2 regions of the Streptomyces sp. NPDC040718 genome follow, and region 2 is predicted to be linked to the other one. Evidence: riboswitches for the same ligand, from Rfam matches in the RefSeq annotation. Region 2 holds a riboswitch; the other holds the start of a gene.

Region 1 (7,370 bases), on a different contig from region 2:
CCGCAGACCGGCGGCCCGTACGTGTACGTGCGCGCCGCCTTCGGCGACTTCGCGGGCTTCCTCGCCGCGTACAGCTACTGGATGACCGCCTGGGTCTCGAACGCCGCGCTCGCCGTGGCGTCGGTCGGCTACCTCGCGGTGCTGTTCCCGGCCGTCGGGGAGCACCGGTGGTCCATGTGCCTGGCCGCCCTGGCCGTGCAGTGGCTGCCCGCCCTCTCCAACCTGGCCGGCACCCGGTACGTGGGCGCAGTCCAGGTGGTCGCGACCGTCCTGAAGCTGGTCCCGCTGCTGCTCGTGGCCGTGGGCGGACTGTTCTTCTTCGACCCGGCGAACCTCGGCCCCTTCCAGGCCACCGACCAGAGCCCCGTGGGGGCGGTCTCGGCCTCCGCCGCGATCCTGCTCTTCAGCTACATCGGCGTCGAGTCCGCCGCCGTCAGCGCGGGCGAGGTCCGCGACCCGGCGCGCAACGTCGGCCGGGCCACCGTCCTCGGCACCGTCGGCGCCGCCACCGTGTACCTGCTCGGAACCCTGGCGGTCTTCGGCCTGGTCGCCCACGAGAAGCTGGTCTCCTCCCAGGCCCCGTTCACGGACGCGGTGAACGCCATCTTCGGCGGCACCTGGGGCGGCACCCTCGTCGCCGGTGCGGCCGTGGTCTCGATGCTCGGCGCCCTCAACGGCTGGACCCTGCTCAGCGCGCAGACCCCGTACGCGGCCGCCAGGGACGGGCTCTTCCCGAAGGCCTTCGAGAAGAAGCAGCGCGGCGTCCCGGTCGTCGGTGTGGTGGTCACGGTCGTCCTGGCCTCCGCCCTCACGGTGTACAACTACACGGCGGGCTCGGCGCGCGTCTTCGAGATCCTCGTCCTGGTCACGACCTTCACCGCGACCGTCCCCTACCTGCTCTCCACCGCCGCCCAGCTCTACTTCCTGGCCTCGGGCCAGGGCGAGCGGGTCCGGCGCGGGCGGCTGGTCCGCGACGCCGTCCTCGCCGGCACGGCCTTCGCGTTCTCGATGTGGCTGGTCGCCGGGTCCGGCTACGCGGCCGTCTACCAGGGCGTGCTGTTCCTCTTCGCGGGCGTCCTCGTCTACGCGCTGATGGCCGCCCGCAAGCGCCGCGCGGCCGGTACGGCCGCGGAGTAATTTGGAAGAAAGACTGGCCAGGGGGGCTCCGAGGGGTCGCCATGTCCGCGATCAGCCATACCATCGACATCGACCGCAGGCCCGAGGACGTCTTCGCCTACGTGACGGACCCCACGCACCTGCCCGAGTGGCAGGACAGCGCCGTGGCCGCCGTCCCGATGGGCGACCTGCCCGTGCACGTCGGTTCCAGGGTCGCCATCACCCGGCAGTTCGGCAAGCGGAGGATCCCCACCACCGTGGAGTTCACCGAGCTCGACCCGCCGAGGAGCTGGCACGTCCACGGGGTCGACGGGCCGGTCCGGCCGGACGTGCAGGGCAGGATCGAGCCCCTCGACAACGGGACGCGCTCACGCGTGACGCTGTCGGTCGACTTCGAGGGCCGCGGGCTGGGCCGGGGGCTGGTCCCCCTGGTGGTGAAGCCCAGGCTCCGCAAGGAGATGCCGCGCAGCGAGGAGAAGCTCAAGCACCTGCTGGAGCACTGACCGCCGCCGCGCCGGCGGCGGGAAAACGCGGAGGCCCGCGCCTGACGGCGCGGGCCTCCGGTGTTTCCGATACCGGGACCGGATCAGTCCAGGTAGTCGCGCAGGACCTGCGAACGCGACGGGTGGCGCAGCTTCGACATGGTCTTGGACTCGATCTGGCGGATGCGCTCACGGGTGACCCCGTACACGCGGCCGATCTCGTCCAGCGTCTTCGGCTGGCCGTCGTTGAGGCCGTAGCGCATGGACACCACGCCCGCCTCACGCTCGGAGAGCGTGCCCAGGATCGACTGCAGCTGCTCCTGGAGGAAGGTGAAGGACACGGCGTCGGCCGGGACGACCGCCTCGGAGTCCTCGATGAGGTCACCGAACTCGCTGTCGCCCTCCTCACCCAGCGGGGTGTGCAGGGAGATCGGCTCGCGGCCGTACTTCTGGACCTCGATGACCTTCTCGGGGGTCATGTCGAGTTCCTTGCCCAGCTCCTCCGGGGTGGGCTCGCGTCCCAGGTCCTGGAGCATCTGGCGCTGCACACGGGCGAGCTTGTTGATGATCTCGACCATGTGCACCGGGATGCGGATGGTGCGCGACTGGTCGGCCATGGCACGCGTGATCGCCTGCCGGATCCACCAGGTCGCGTACGTGGAGAACTTGAAGCCCTTGGTGTAGTCGAACTTCTCCACCGCGCGGATCAGACCGACGTTGCCCTCCTGGATCAGGTCCAGGAAGAGCATGCCGCGGCCCGTGTAGCGCTTGGCCAGCGAGACCACGAGGCGGAGGTTGGCCTCCAGCAGGTGGTTCTTGGCCCGGCGGCCGTCCTCGACGAGGATCTCCAGCTCGCGCTTGAACGCGGGCTTGTGGTCCTCCTCCTCTTCGAGCTTGTACTCGGAGAACAGGCCCGCCTCGATGCGCTTGGCGAGCTCGACCTCCTGCTCGGCGTTGAGGAGCGGCACCTTGCCGATCAGCTTCAGGTAGTCCTTGACGGGGTCGGCGGTCGCGCCGGCCACCATGACCGTCTGCGCCGGGGCGTCGTCCTCGTCCTCGTCGGACAGGACGAAGCCCTGGCCGGCGGCCTTGGGCGCCTCCTCCTCGGTGTCCTCGGCGAGGTCCTCGACGGCCCAGTCCTCACCCTCGACGGCCGGGTTCTCGGCGTCGTCGGCGTCCTTGGCACCGGCCTTCTTCGAGGCGGCGGTCTTCTTGGTGGCCGTGGCCTTCTTGGCGGCGGCCTTCTTGACCACGCGCTTCTTCGGCTCGGCGGCGGCCTCGGCCGACACCTCCTCCGACGCGGCGGCCGACGGAGCGGATATCGCCGCGGCGGCGGCCGGGGCGGGAGCGGTGGCGGAGGCCTTGCGCGCGCCGATGGGGCGCGGCGGGGCCACCGCCTTCTTCGTCACGGTGCGGGCCGGGGCGGCAGCTGCCTTGCGGGGCTTCTTGGCAGCAGCCTTCGTGGCGGGGGCGGCGCTGACGTGGAGGGCGACACCCTCCTCGTCCAGGACCTGGTTCAGGCTGCGCAGGACCCGCTTCCACTGGTCCACCGGGATGCGGCCGGCCTCGAAGGCCTGGCGGACATCGTCACCGTTGATGTGACCCTGCTCGCGGCCGCGCTCGACGAGCGCGACCAGGGCCTCGGATTCGGCGATCTCCGGAGGGAACGTACGGGACGGGCTGAGCGACACAAGGAGCCTCTCGTTGCGAACAGATAAGGAGTGGGCGGGACATCATCGCGCGGACTCGGGAAACAGACCGAAGCGGGTCTGTATTCCGGGGCCGCGCGAGGACACCTGTCGGTTCATCGCCTGCCCGAGTCGATTCGTTACGCGCTGAATTGAGTGACCTGCGCCACGCTGTGGCCGCGCAACCGATCCGGCGGGGATCCGTCCGCACTTCAGGTCACTCCTTCTTGCGGGCCTCGATGAGGAAACGGGCGGTGTGCGCGACGAACGGACCCTCCCTCCCGATCCGTTCGTGGAGCTCGCGCAGCCGGTCGCGGTACTGTCCGACCGTGAAGCCGGGAACCATCCAGATCACCTTCCTCAAGAAGTAGATCACGGCACCGATGTCGTGGAACTCCGTACGCAGCCGCTCGGAGCGCAGGTCGGTGATCTCCAGACCGGCCCGCGCGGCGTCGGCGACCGCGTCGTCGGGGTGGCGGGCGCGCCGGACCTCCTCCGGCTGCGGGCCGAGGAAGTACTCGACGAGCTCGAAGACGCTCGCCGGACCCACCTGCTGCGACAGGTAGGTGCCGCCCGGCACCAGCACGCGGGCGATCTCGTCCCACCAGATGGTGACCGGGTGGCGGCTGGCGACGAGCTCGAAGGCCGCGTCCCCGAACGGCAGCGGCGGCTCGTCGGAGTCCGCCACCACCACCGCGCCCAGCGGGTGCAGCAGCCGGGTCGCCCTGTCGATGTTCGGCGGCCAGGACTCGGTGGCGGCCGTCAGCGGGGGCAGCGGGCCCGCTCCGGCGAGCACCTCGCCCCCGCCGGTCTGGATGTCCAGGGCCGAGCGGACGGTCGCCAGGCGCTCCCCCAGCAGCCGCTGGTAGCCCCAGGAGGGCCGCTGCTCCGTGGCCCGGCCGTCGAGCCAGGAGAAGTCCCAGCCGTCGACGGAGACGGACTCCGCCTCGGCGACGAGATGGTCGAAAGTGCGCGTCATGTCTCGATCGTCCCAGCTCGGACCCCGGTCATCCACCGGATATGTCGACTACAGTGGGCCCCGGGCCGTGACTGGCGTTCGGGTGGATCACCACCGGGGAGCGGCCCGGCGTACACCTCCACGGTCCGTACGCCGTCTGCCGCGCGCCTGGGCGAACCGCGATCCGCAGCGACGTTCAGGAGACCCCGTGACGACTGCCCCCACCGCCACCGCCCAGCTCATGGACGGCACCGCCCTCGCCCGCCGCGTGTCGGAGCGGACCGCCGCCCTCGCGGCGAAGATCACCGAGCGCACCGGCACCGCGCCCTGCCTGGCCACCGTCCTCGTCGGCGAGGACCCCGCTTCCGTGACCTACGTCAAGATGAAGCAGAACCGGTGCGCCAAGGCCGGGATCACCTCCCGCCACGTGGAGCTGCCGGCCGGGACCACCACCGAGGAGCTCGTCGCCGCGATCACCGCCCTCTCCGAGGACCCGGAGATCAGCGGCATCCTGCTCCAGCACCCCGTCCCGCACCACATCGACGAGCGCGCCGCCTTCGAGGCCATCGCCCCCGGCAAGGACGTCGACGGCGTCACCATGCACTCCTTCGCCGCCATGGGCTTCGGCCTGCCCGGCTTCGTCTCCTGCACCCCCGGCGGCATCATGCGCCTGCTGGAGGAGTACGACGTGGACCTCACCGGCAAGCACGCCGTCGTCGTCGGCCGCAGCGCGATCCTGGGCAAGCCCGCCGGGATGCTGCTGCTGGAGAAGAACGCCACCGTCACCTACTGCCACTCCCGCACCCAGGACCTGCCCTCGATCGTGCGCCAGGCGGACGTCCTGGTCGCCGCGGTCGGCAAGGCCGAGTTCATCCGGGGCGAGGACATCAAGCCCGGCGCGGTCGTCCTGGACGCCGGCTACAACGAGGGCAACGTCGGCGACGTCCACTTCGAGTCGGCCGCCGCCCGCGCCTCCCTCATCACCCCGGTCCCCGGCGGCGTCGGCCCGATGACCATCGCGGTCCTGCTGGAGCAGACCGTCCAGGCCGCCGCGGCCCAGGCCGGGCTGGACCTCGCTGAGCTCTGAGGCGATCATCTTGTGGCGCGGCCCCGCGTGACGGCCGCGCCACAAGCTTGGGGGACTCGGATGGACCTGTTCGCACCGCTCGACCTGCCGGGGGGCACCACCCTTCCCAACCGTCTCGCCAAGGCCGCCATGGAAGAGAGCCTCGCCGCCCAGCCCGGCCAGCTCCCCGACGGGCGCATGGAGCGGCTGTACGCCCGCTGGGCGCGCGGCGGCGCCGGCCTGGTCATCACCGGCAACGTGATGGTCGACCGCCGGGCCCTGACCTCCCCGGCCACCGTCGTCCTCGACGAGGACTCCCCGCTGGAGCCCTTCCGCCGCTGGGCCGCGGCCGCGACCTCGGGCGACGCCCGGGTCTGGATGCAGATCAACCACCCCGGCCGGCAGGTCGGCTCCGACATGCCCGGCACCGCCTGGGCCCCCTCCGCCGTCCCCATCCGCCTCGGCCGGCACACCAAGCGCTTCGCCCGCCCCACCGCCATGACCGAGGCCGACATCGAGGCGACGATCGCCCGGTTCGCCCTCACCGCCCGGCGGGCCGAGGAAGCGGGCTTCCACGGCGTACAGGTCCACGCCGCGCACGGCTACCTCCTCAGCCAGTTCCTCTCCCCGCTCGTCAACCGGCGCACCGACCGCTGGGGCGGCAGCCTGGACAACCGCGTCCGGATGCTCACGCAGATCCTCGCCGCCGTCCGCGACCGGGTCTCGGACGGCTTCGCGATCGGGGTGAAGCTGAACGCCGCCGACTTCCAGCGCGGCGGCTTCGACAGCGAGGAGGCCGCCCAGGTCATCAAGGCCCTCGCCGGCCTCGGCGTGGACCTGGTCGAGCTGTCCGGCGGCACCGTGGAGAGCCCCGCCAGCATGGGCCACACCACCGACCAGCGGACCCTGGAGCGGGAGGCCTACTTCCTCTCCCTCGCGGAGCGCCTGCTGGAGACCGCGGCCGTGCCGCTGATGCTGACCGGCGGCATCACCCGCCGCGACACCGCCGAGAAGGCCCTGGCCCGCGGCGTCGCCGTCGTCGGCATGGCCTCCGCCCTGGCCCTGCGCCCCGACCTGCCCGCGCGCTGGCGCGCCGGCGAGGACGTACGGGTGGCCGTGCCCCGGCTCGCCTGGCGGGACCGGAGCCTGGCCGCCGCGGGCACGCTGGCCCTCGTGCGCTTCCAGCTGGACCGGCTGGCCCGGGGGCTGGAACCCCGCGCGCGCGTCTCACCGCGCTGGATCTTCACCGCGGACTCCCTCCGGCACCGGCGCAGGGTCCGCGCGTACGGGGCGTGGCTCTCCCGCGAGCCGGCCCCCGGCACCCCCTAGCCGGCCTCCTGGCCGACCGGCAGCCCCCGGCGGGCCGCTTCCACGATCGGCGAGCTGCGGAACTCCCGGGCGAGCGCGGCCAGGGGCTGCCCGTCGAGGCGGTACGGGGCGGGTTCCGCGGAGCCGGCGCCCGGGGTGCCGGACCGTTCGGCGGCGGCCCGTGACCGGCAGGCGGCGGCGAGCATGGCCGCGTCCGCCACCACGGAGGCGCCCGCCTCGGCCAGGCCCTGGCGGCGGGCGGCCCCGTACGCTTCCGCCCGCACGGCGGGGTCGAACCAGCTCGCCAGGGCCAGCAGCCCGTCGTCGATCACCGACTCTCGGTGGATCAGCCGGATCCCGACCGGCGACCACCAGGTCAGCGGCACCCTCGCCACACTGAGGTGGGCGAATCCGCGCAGGGCCTTCCACAGCGGGCGCAGCCGCCGGTACTGGCTGAAGTCCCGCCAGGCCTCCGAGCCGCCGACCATCGGGACGATGAACCCGGTACCCACCAGCAGCGCCGCCGCCGACGCGAGCGGCGGGGCCGCGTACGTGGACAGGCCGTCCCAGTCGCGGCCGGCCCAGCGCGCCCCGACGGCGGCCCACTTCGCGACGAGGTAACCGAGGTCCAGCACCCCGCCGAGGGTCAGCAGCGCCAGCCCGGTCCGCAGCGGCCGCAGCGCGGGATCCACCCGCAGCATCCACTTCAGGCAGAGCAGGCTCAGCGCGGCGCTGCCGACGGTGTGCGCCAG
Region 2 (7,370 bases):
GCCCTCGCACAGCCAGCCGGCGGCGTAGTCGGCGAGTTCGGTGAAGGCCCGGTCCATCGCCTCCTCGGAGATCCCGTGGGCGACCGTGACGTGCGGGTGGTACGGGAACGCCAGCTCGCGGGCGAGCGGCCCCTCCGGGTCGCGCACCTGCCCCTGGAGGCGGGTGCAGCCCGGGGTGCCCTCGGCGAGCCGGACGAAGACGACCGGCGAGAGGGGGCGGAAGGTGCCCGTCCCCTCCAGCCGCATCGGGAAGGCCGGGAAGCCCCGCGCGACCTCCGCCAGGTGGGCGCGGATCGCGGGCAGCCGGTCCGCCTCCACCTCGGTGGGCGGTACGAGGGTGACGTGCGTGGGGATGCCGTGCGCGGCGGCGTCCCCGAAGCCCGCGCGCAGCTCCTGGAGCTGGCGGCCGTACGGCTCCGGGACCGCGATCGAAACGCCGAGCGTTACGGTCCCCACGTGTGTCTCCTTGGTGTGTGTGCGAGGTGCTGCCGCTCAGTGTGGCGGCAGCACCCCCTCGGCCGCCAGGGGCCTGAGGTCCGTCAGTGCTTGGCCGGCAGGAAACCGAGGTGGTCGTAGGCCTGCGCCAGGGTCTCGGCGGCGACCGCCCGGGCCTTCTCCGCGCCCTTGGCCAGCAGGGAGTCCAGGGTCTCCGGGTCGTCCAGGAACTCCTGCGTGCGCTTCCTGAAGGGTGTGACGAAATCGACCATCGCGCCGGCGAGGTCGGTCTTGAGCGCTCCGTAGCCCTTGCCCTCGTACGAGGCCTCCAGGGCGGGGACCGACTCGCCCGTGAGGGTGGAGAGGATCGTGAGCAGGTTGCTGACGCCGGGCTTGTTCTCGGTGTCGAAGCGGATCACGGTGTCCGTGTCGGTGACCGCGCTCTTGATCTTCTTCTCGGTGACCTTGGGCTCGTCGAGGAGGTTGATCAGCCCCTTGGGGGAGGACGCGGACTTCGACATCTTGATCGCCGGGTCCTGGAGGTCGTAGATCTTCGCGACCTCCTTGACGATGTGCGCGGCGGGGAGGGTGAAGGTCCGGCCGAAGCGCTGGTTGAAGCGCTCGGCCAGGTCGCGGGTCAGCTCGATGTGCTGGCGCTGGTCCTCGCCGACCGGGACGGCGTTCGCCTGGTAGAGGAGGATGTCGGCGACCTGGAGGATCGGGTACGTGAACAGGCCGACGCTGGCGCTGTTGACCCCGCCCTTGGCGGACTTGTCCTTGAACTGGGTCATCCGGCTGGCCTCGCCGAAGCCGGTGATGCAGTTCATGACCCAGCCGAGCTGCGCGTGCTCCGGGACGTGGCTCTGGATGAAGAGCGTGCACCGGTCGGGGTCCAGGCCGGCGGCGAGGAGCTGCGCGGCGGACAGCCGGGTGTTCGCGCGGAGGTCCTTCGGATCCTGCGGCATGGTGATCGCGTGGAGGTCGACGACCATGTAGAAGGCGTCGTGCGTCTCCTGGAGGGCGACGTACTGGCGGATCGCTCCGAGGTAGTTCCCGAGGTGGAACGAACCGGAGGTGGGCTGGATGCCGGAGAGCGCGCGAGGACGGTCAGAAGCCATGCCCCCATTCTTCCACCTGCCCGGCGCCCCTCCGCCCGGCGGGCCGGGCCCCTCCTCCACGCGCCGCGTGGAGGAGGGGCCCGGCACATGCCTCAGGAAAGGGGCAGCCCGGGGGCGGGGAAGGCGGCCATGAGCTCCGCGACCTCGGAACGGATCGCGGCGAGGGCCGGCTCGTCGGCCTTGGCGGCGGCGTCCACCGCGCGGGAGATCCAGTCCGCCACCGCCGGCATGTGCTCCGCCGCCAGGCCGCGGGAGGTCAGCGAGGGCGTGCCGATGCGGATGCCCGACGGGTCGAACGGCTTGCGCGGGTCGAACGGCACCGTGTTGTAGTTCACCACGATGCCCGCCCGGTCCAGGGCCTTCGCCGCGACCTTGCCCGGGACGTCCTTCCCGGTGAGGTCGATCAGGATCAGGTGGTTGTCCGTACCGCCCGAGACCAGGTCGAAGCCCCGCTCCAGGAGCGCCGCGGCCAGCGCCTTCGCGTTGGCCACGACCGCGTGCGCGTACGAGACGAAGGACGGCTGCGCGGCCTCGTGCAGGGCCACCGCGATGCCCGCCGTCGTCTGGTTGTGCGGGCCGCCCTGGAGGCCCGGGAAGACCGCCTTGTCGATGGCCTTCGCGTGCTCCTCGCGGCACATCAGCATCGCGCCGCGCGGACCGCGCAGGGTCTTGTGGGTGGTCGTGGAGATCACGTCCACGTGGCCCGCCGGGGAGGGGTGGGCCCCGCCGGCGATCAGGCCGGCGATGTGGGCCACGTCCGCGACCAGGATCGAGCCGGCCTCCTCGGCGATGGAGGCGAAGGCCGCGAAGTCGATGGTGCGGGGCAGGGCCGTACCGCCACAGAAGATGATCTTCGGGCGTTCGGCCAGGGCCAGCGCCCGCACCGCGTCGTAGTCGACGAGCCCCGTGTCGGGCCGGACGCCGTACTGGACGCCGCGGAACCAGGAGCCCGTGGCCGAGACGCCCCAGCCGTGCGTCAGGTGCCCGCCCATCGGGAGGGCCATGCCCATCACCGTGTCGCCGGGCTTCGCGAAGGCCAGGTAGACGGCCAGGTTGGCCGGGGAGCCGGAGTACGGCTGGACGTTGGCGTGGTCCACCCCGAACAGGCCCTTGGCCCGCTCGATCGCGAGGGCCTCGACGCGGTCGATGTTCTGCTGGCCCTCGTAGTAGCGGCGGCCCGGGTAGCCCTCGCTGTACTTGTTCTGCAGGACGGTGCCGGAGGCCTCCAGCACGGCCGCGGAGACGTAGTTCTCGCTGGGGATCAGCCGCAGGGTCTCCGCCTGGAGGGTCTCCTCGGCGGACACGAGCGAGGCGAGCTCGGGGTCGGTTGCGTAGAGGGCGGGCTGGCGGTGCGCGGTCATCGCGGCTCCTCCGGGGTCGATGTCGAATCTCGTCCCCGCGAGGCCCAGGCGAGCGGCCCTGTGTGCGGTCGTGCGCGCACGACTCCCCCGGAGTCGGTTCTCCGTACGCCAGTCGCCGTGCGTACCGAACACCATAGCGGGCGCGGCACCGAGGAGGTTTCCGGTTCCACGATCCGAGCGACGATACAAATGACGTCACCCACGTCACCCGCGCCACCAGCCAGACGGACGATCGGAGACCCCGTGTCGAGAACTGCTGATGCCATCCGCTCCGCCGACGAACACAGCGCGCACAACTACCACCCCCTGCCGATCGTCGTCGCGTCGGCGGACGGGGCGTGGATGACCGACGTGGAGGGCCGCCGGTACCTCGACATGCTCGCCGGGTACTCGGCGCTCAACTTCGGCCACGGCAACCGCAGGCTGATCGACGCCGCCCGGGCCCAGCTGGAGCGGGTCACCCTCACCTCCCGCGCCTTCCACCACGACCGCTTCGCCGACTTCTGCGCCGAACTCGCCGCGCTGTGCGGCAAGGAGATGGTGCTGCCCATGAACACGGGCGCGGAGGCGGTGGAGACGGCGGTCAAGACGGCCCGCAAGTGGGGGTACGAGGTCAAGGGCGTCCCCGACGGCCAGGCCAAGATCGTCGTCGCCGCGAACAACTTCCACGGCCGTACGACGACCATCGTGTCCTTCTCCACCGACCACGAGGCCCGCGACCACTACGGCCCCTACACGCCCGGCTTCGAGATCGTCCCGTACGGGGACCTGACCGCCCTCGACGCCGCCGTCACCGCCAACACCGTGGCCGTGCTGCTGGAGCCGGTCCAGGGCGAGGCCGGGGTGCTCGTCCCGCCCGCCGGATACCTGTCGGGCGTACGGGAGCTGACGCGCCGGCGGAACGTCCTGTTCATGGCGGACGAGATCCAGTCGGGCCTGGGCCGCACCGGCCGCACCTTCGCGTGCGAGCACGAGGGCGTCGTGCCCGACGTGTACGTCCTCGGCAAGGCGCTCGGCGGCGGTGTCGTGCCCGTGTCGGCAGTGGTCGCCGACCGGGACGTGCTCGGTGTGTTCCGCCCCGGCGAGCACGGATCCACCTTCGGCGGGAACCCGCTCGCCTGCGCCGTCGCGCTGGAGGTGATCGCGATGCTGCGCACCGGCGAGTACCAGCAGCGCGCCGCCGAACTCGGCGACCACCTGCACCGGGAGCTCAACCTGCTGGTCGGCGGCGGTTCGGTGACCGCCGTGCGCGGCCGCGGGCTGTGGGCGGGCGTGGACGTCGACCCGGCTCTCGGGACGGGCCGCGAGGTCTCCGAGAAGCTGATGGAGCTCGGCGTCCTGGTGAAGGACACCCACGGGTCGACGATCCGGATCGCGCCGCCGCTGGTGATCTCCAAGGAGGACCTGGACTGGGGGCTCGACCAGCTGCGGTCGGTCCTCTCCGCGTAGCGGCCGGATGGGCGGGTGCGGCCGGTCCGCCGGCCGTGCCCGCCGCTGCGGTGGACACCGGCAGCGGCCCGCCGGACGATGGGAGGACCCCGTACGGGTGCGCGCCCCGCCGATCCCGGGCCCGACCCTCCGATGGGAGCATCCCCATGCACCGACGCAACCGACACCCCGTGCTCTGCGGCCTCCTGGCGTCCTCCGTCGCCCTCGGCGGCGCCGCCGCCCTCGCCGCACCGGCCGCCGCCGCCCCGGCGGCGGTTCCCGCCGCCAGCTGCACGGTCACGCCCGACCCGCAAGGGCGGTTCGTCGTCATCACCGGCGAGGGGTTCACTCCCCCGCGCACCCTCAACGACGGCGAGTCCACCGAACCGCTGAACATCGACGCCGACGGCAACTTCCGGGTCCAGCGGTTCCAGAAGAACGTCGAGTACACCGTCCTCGCGGTCAACGAGGACCAGTCCCCCGTCTTCGTGAACTGCAAGGTCGCGGGGTCCACGCCCTCCGCCGGGGACTCCAGGGAGTTCCAGAAGGGCTACGCGGACGGGCACCTGGCCGGCATGAAGGCGGCGTCACGGTCGAACTGCGACGTCCCGGCCCAGCCCGACACGAGCCAGGACCACTCCAAGTCCTACTGGCTCGGCTGGAAGTCGGGGGCCGAGACGTCCTTCGACAGCTACTGCGGCGACAACTGACGGATCCTGACGGCCCTGACGGCCCTACAGGATGACATGGGGCAGGAAGCGGGCGTACTCGTCCGTGACGAGCCCCGCCGATTCCCGGATGCCCAGCCCCGCCGCCTCCTCCTCGACGACCCACGCGCCGAGCACCACGCGGTTGCCGTCGAAGTCGGGCAGGGGGGCCAGCGCCTGGAAGACGTACGTCTCCCCCTCGGCCGGGACGAAGGGCTCGCCCTCCCCGCCCGCCTCGTGCAGCGTGACCCCGGCGCCCTCCCGGCCCAGCAGCGGCTTGGCGGCGTACCCGCAGGTGTCGGCCAGCTCGCGCGGCCCGTCGAGGTAGGCGGGCAGCAGGTTGGGATGCTCGGGGAAGAGCTCCCACAGGATCGCCAGCAGCGCCTTGTTGGCGAGCAGCATCTTCCACAGCGGCTCGATCCAGGCGGTGGTGCCCGAGCCGCCGCCGTGGTCGTAGGTGCCCAGCACCTGCGGGCCGAACTCGTCGGTGACCAGCCACTCCCACGGGTAGAGCTTGAAGCAGCCGCGGATGAAGCGGAGCTTCTCGTCCACGAACCGGCCCGAGAGGCTGTCCCAGCCGATCGTCTCGACCGACAGCGCGTGCGTCTCCAGCCCGGCCTGCTCGGCGGTCTCCTGGAGGTAGGCCACCGTCATCAGGTCCTCGCCGAGCTCGTCGGTCTCGGAGTGCGCGAAGTGCACCGGGCCCGGCGGCAGCAGCTCGGCCTGGCGGCGCCAGGCCTCGACGAGCCGCTCGTGGAGGGAGTTCCACTGGTCGGCGCCGGGGAAGCGCTCCTCCATCCAGAACCACTGCGGGCTCGCGGCCTCCACCAGGGAGGTGGGCGTGTCCGCGTTGTACTCCAGCAGCTTGGCGGGCTCGCCGGTGCCGTCGTAGCGCAGGTCGAACCGGCCGTAGAGGGAGGGCTGTTCGGCGCGCCGGCGCCAGGACTCGGTGATCAGCGCGGCCAGCTTCGGGTCCGTGATGCCGAGGTCCGCGAAGCGGTCGTTGTCGACGATGTGCGCGGCGGCGGCCAGGCACATGGCGTGCAGTTCCTCGACCACCTCCTCCAGCGCCTCGACCTCGGGGAGTGAGAAGGAGTAGTAGGCGCTCTCGTCCCAGTAGGGGCGCAGGGAGTCGTCGGGGTAGCGGGTGAGGGGGTAGATCAGCCCCTGCTCCTCGACGGTCTTCTGCCAGTCGGGGCGCGGTTCGATGGTGTGCCGCTGCATGTGCGCTCAGCCGCCGGAGGAGCCGGAGCTGCTGTGGCCGCCGATGCCGCCGCGGGTGACGGCGGACTTGTCGAAGCTGCCGCCGGTCACCTTGCCGTTGCGGACGGAGCCGCCGTAGTAGTACGAGCCGGTGCCGCCGGTCTTGCACTCCTTGGAGTTCAGGTGGTCCAGCGTCTTGCGGGAGGCGCAGCGCTTGTCGGGCTCGTCGCTGCTCCCGCAGGCCACGAGGGTGGCGGCGAGCAGGCCCATGCCGCCGAGGGCGACCGCGCCGGAGCGCATGCGTCGTCTGGTCGTGTTGCCGGTATCCATGGCCTGCACCCTAGAGCGGAGGCGCGGGGGGATGGAATCCGGCCGCCGTCACACCCTTGTCACGATGGTGACCTAGAGTCGGTTCGTGCTGGTTGGGATGGTTTGTGCGCTGGGTGCGGCGGTCTGTTTCGGTACGGCGTCCGTGCTCCAGGCCGTGGCGGCCCGGGCCGCGGCGAGGCCGGGGGCGGGCTCGGGGGTGGACGCGGCGCTGTTCCTGAGGGCGGTGCGGCAGTGGCGGTACCTGGCGGGGCTCGGGCTGGACGCGGTCGGCTTCGTGCTCCAGATCATCGCCCTGCGGCATGTCCCGATCTATGCGGTGGGGGCCGCGCTGGCCGCGAGCCTGGCGGTGACGGCGGTGGTCGCGGCCCGGCTGTTGCGGGTGCGGCTGTCACGGGTGGAGTGGGGCGCGGTGGGGGTGGTGTGCGCGGGGCTGCTGATGCTCGGGCTGGCCTCCGGTGAGGAGGGCTCGGGAACGGGCACGCTCGCGCTGAAGCTGGGCCTGCTGGGGGTGGCGGGGCTGGTGCTGGTGGCCGGCGCGGTGGCCGGCGGGCTGCCGGACGGCTCGCGCGCGCTGGTGCTCGGGCTGGCGGCGGGGACGGGCTTCGGGGTGGTGGAGGTGGCGGTCCGCCTCATCGACTCCGTCTCCCTGCGGGAGCTGCGCAACCCGGCGCTGTACGCGCTGCTGCTGGGCGGGGCGGCGGCGTTCCTGCTGCTCACCTCCGCCCTGCAGCGCGGCTCGGTCACGGCGGCGACGGCGGGCCTGGTGCTGGGCGAGACGATCGGCCCGG

The links. Region 2 has a riboswitch for ZMP and ZTP ahead of ACZ597_RS04305 (serine hydroxymethyltransferase). Riboswitches for the same ligand answer to the same signal wherever they lie in the genome.
Region 1: linked by a shared signal. The riboswitch ahead of ACZ597_RS15950 (bifunctional 5,10-methylenetetrahydrofolate dehydrogenase/5,10-methenyltetrahydrofolate cyclohydrolase) and the one ahead of ACZ597_RS04305 (serine hydroxymethyltransferase) in region 2 are both predicted to bind ZMP and ZTP.

The regions. Positions count from the first base shown of each region.
Region 1 covers NZ_JBVIXO010000005.1:391,210-398,579, reverse strand. The annotation lists gene ACZ597_RS15970 (amino acid permease) at 1-1,137, shown strand, start outside; gene ACZ597_RS15965 (SRPBCC family protein) at 1,179-1,619, shown strand; gene ACZ597_RS15960 (RNA polymerase sigma factor) at 1,703-3,289, opposite strand; gene ACZ597_RS15955 (methyltransferase domain-containing protein) at 3,504-4,265, opposite strand; ZMP/ZTP riboswitch at 4,323-4,425, shown strand; gene ACZ597_RS15950 (bifunctional 5,10-methylenetetrahydrofolate dehydrogenase/5,10-methenyltetrahydrofolate cyclohydrolase) at 4,486-5,331, shown strand; gene ACZ597_RS15945 (NADH:flavin oxidoreductase/NADH oxidase family protein) at 5,392-6,639, shown strand; gene ACZ597_RS15940 (MAB_1171c family putative transporter) at 6,636-7,370, opposite strand, start outside.
Region 2 covers NZ_JBVIXO010000001.1:925,057-932,426, forward strand. The annotation lists gene ACZ597_RS04295 (2'-5' RNA ligase family protein) at 1-456, opposite strand, end outside; gene trpS (tryptophan--tRNA ligase) at 540-1,553, opposite strand; gene ACZ597_RS04305 (serine hydroxymethyltransferase) at 1,646-2,914, opposite strand; ZMP/ZTP riboswitch at 2,950-3,040, opposite strand; gene rocD (ornithine--oxo-acid transaminase) at 3,158-4,363, shown strand; gene ACZ597_RS04315 (hypothetical protein) at 4,510-5,052, shown strand; gene ACZ597_RS04320 (glutathionylspermidine synthase family protein) at 5,077-6,273, opposite strand; gene ACZ597_RS04325 (hypothetical protein) at 6,280-6,582, opposite strand; gene ACZ597_RS04330 (DMT family protein) at 6,680-7,370, shown strand, end outside.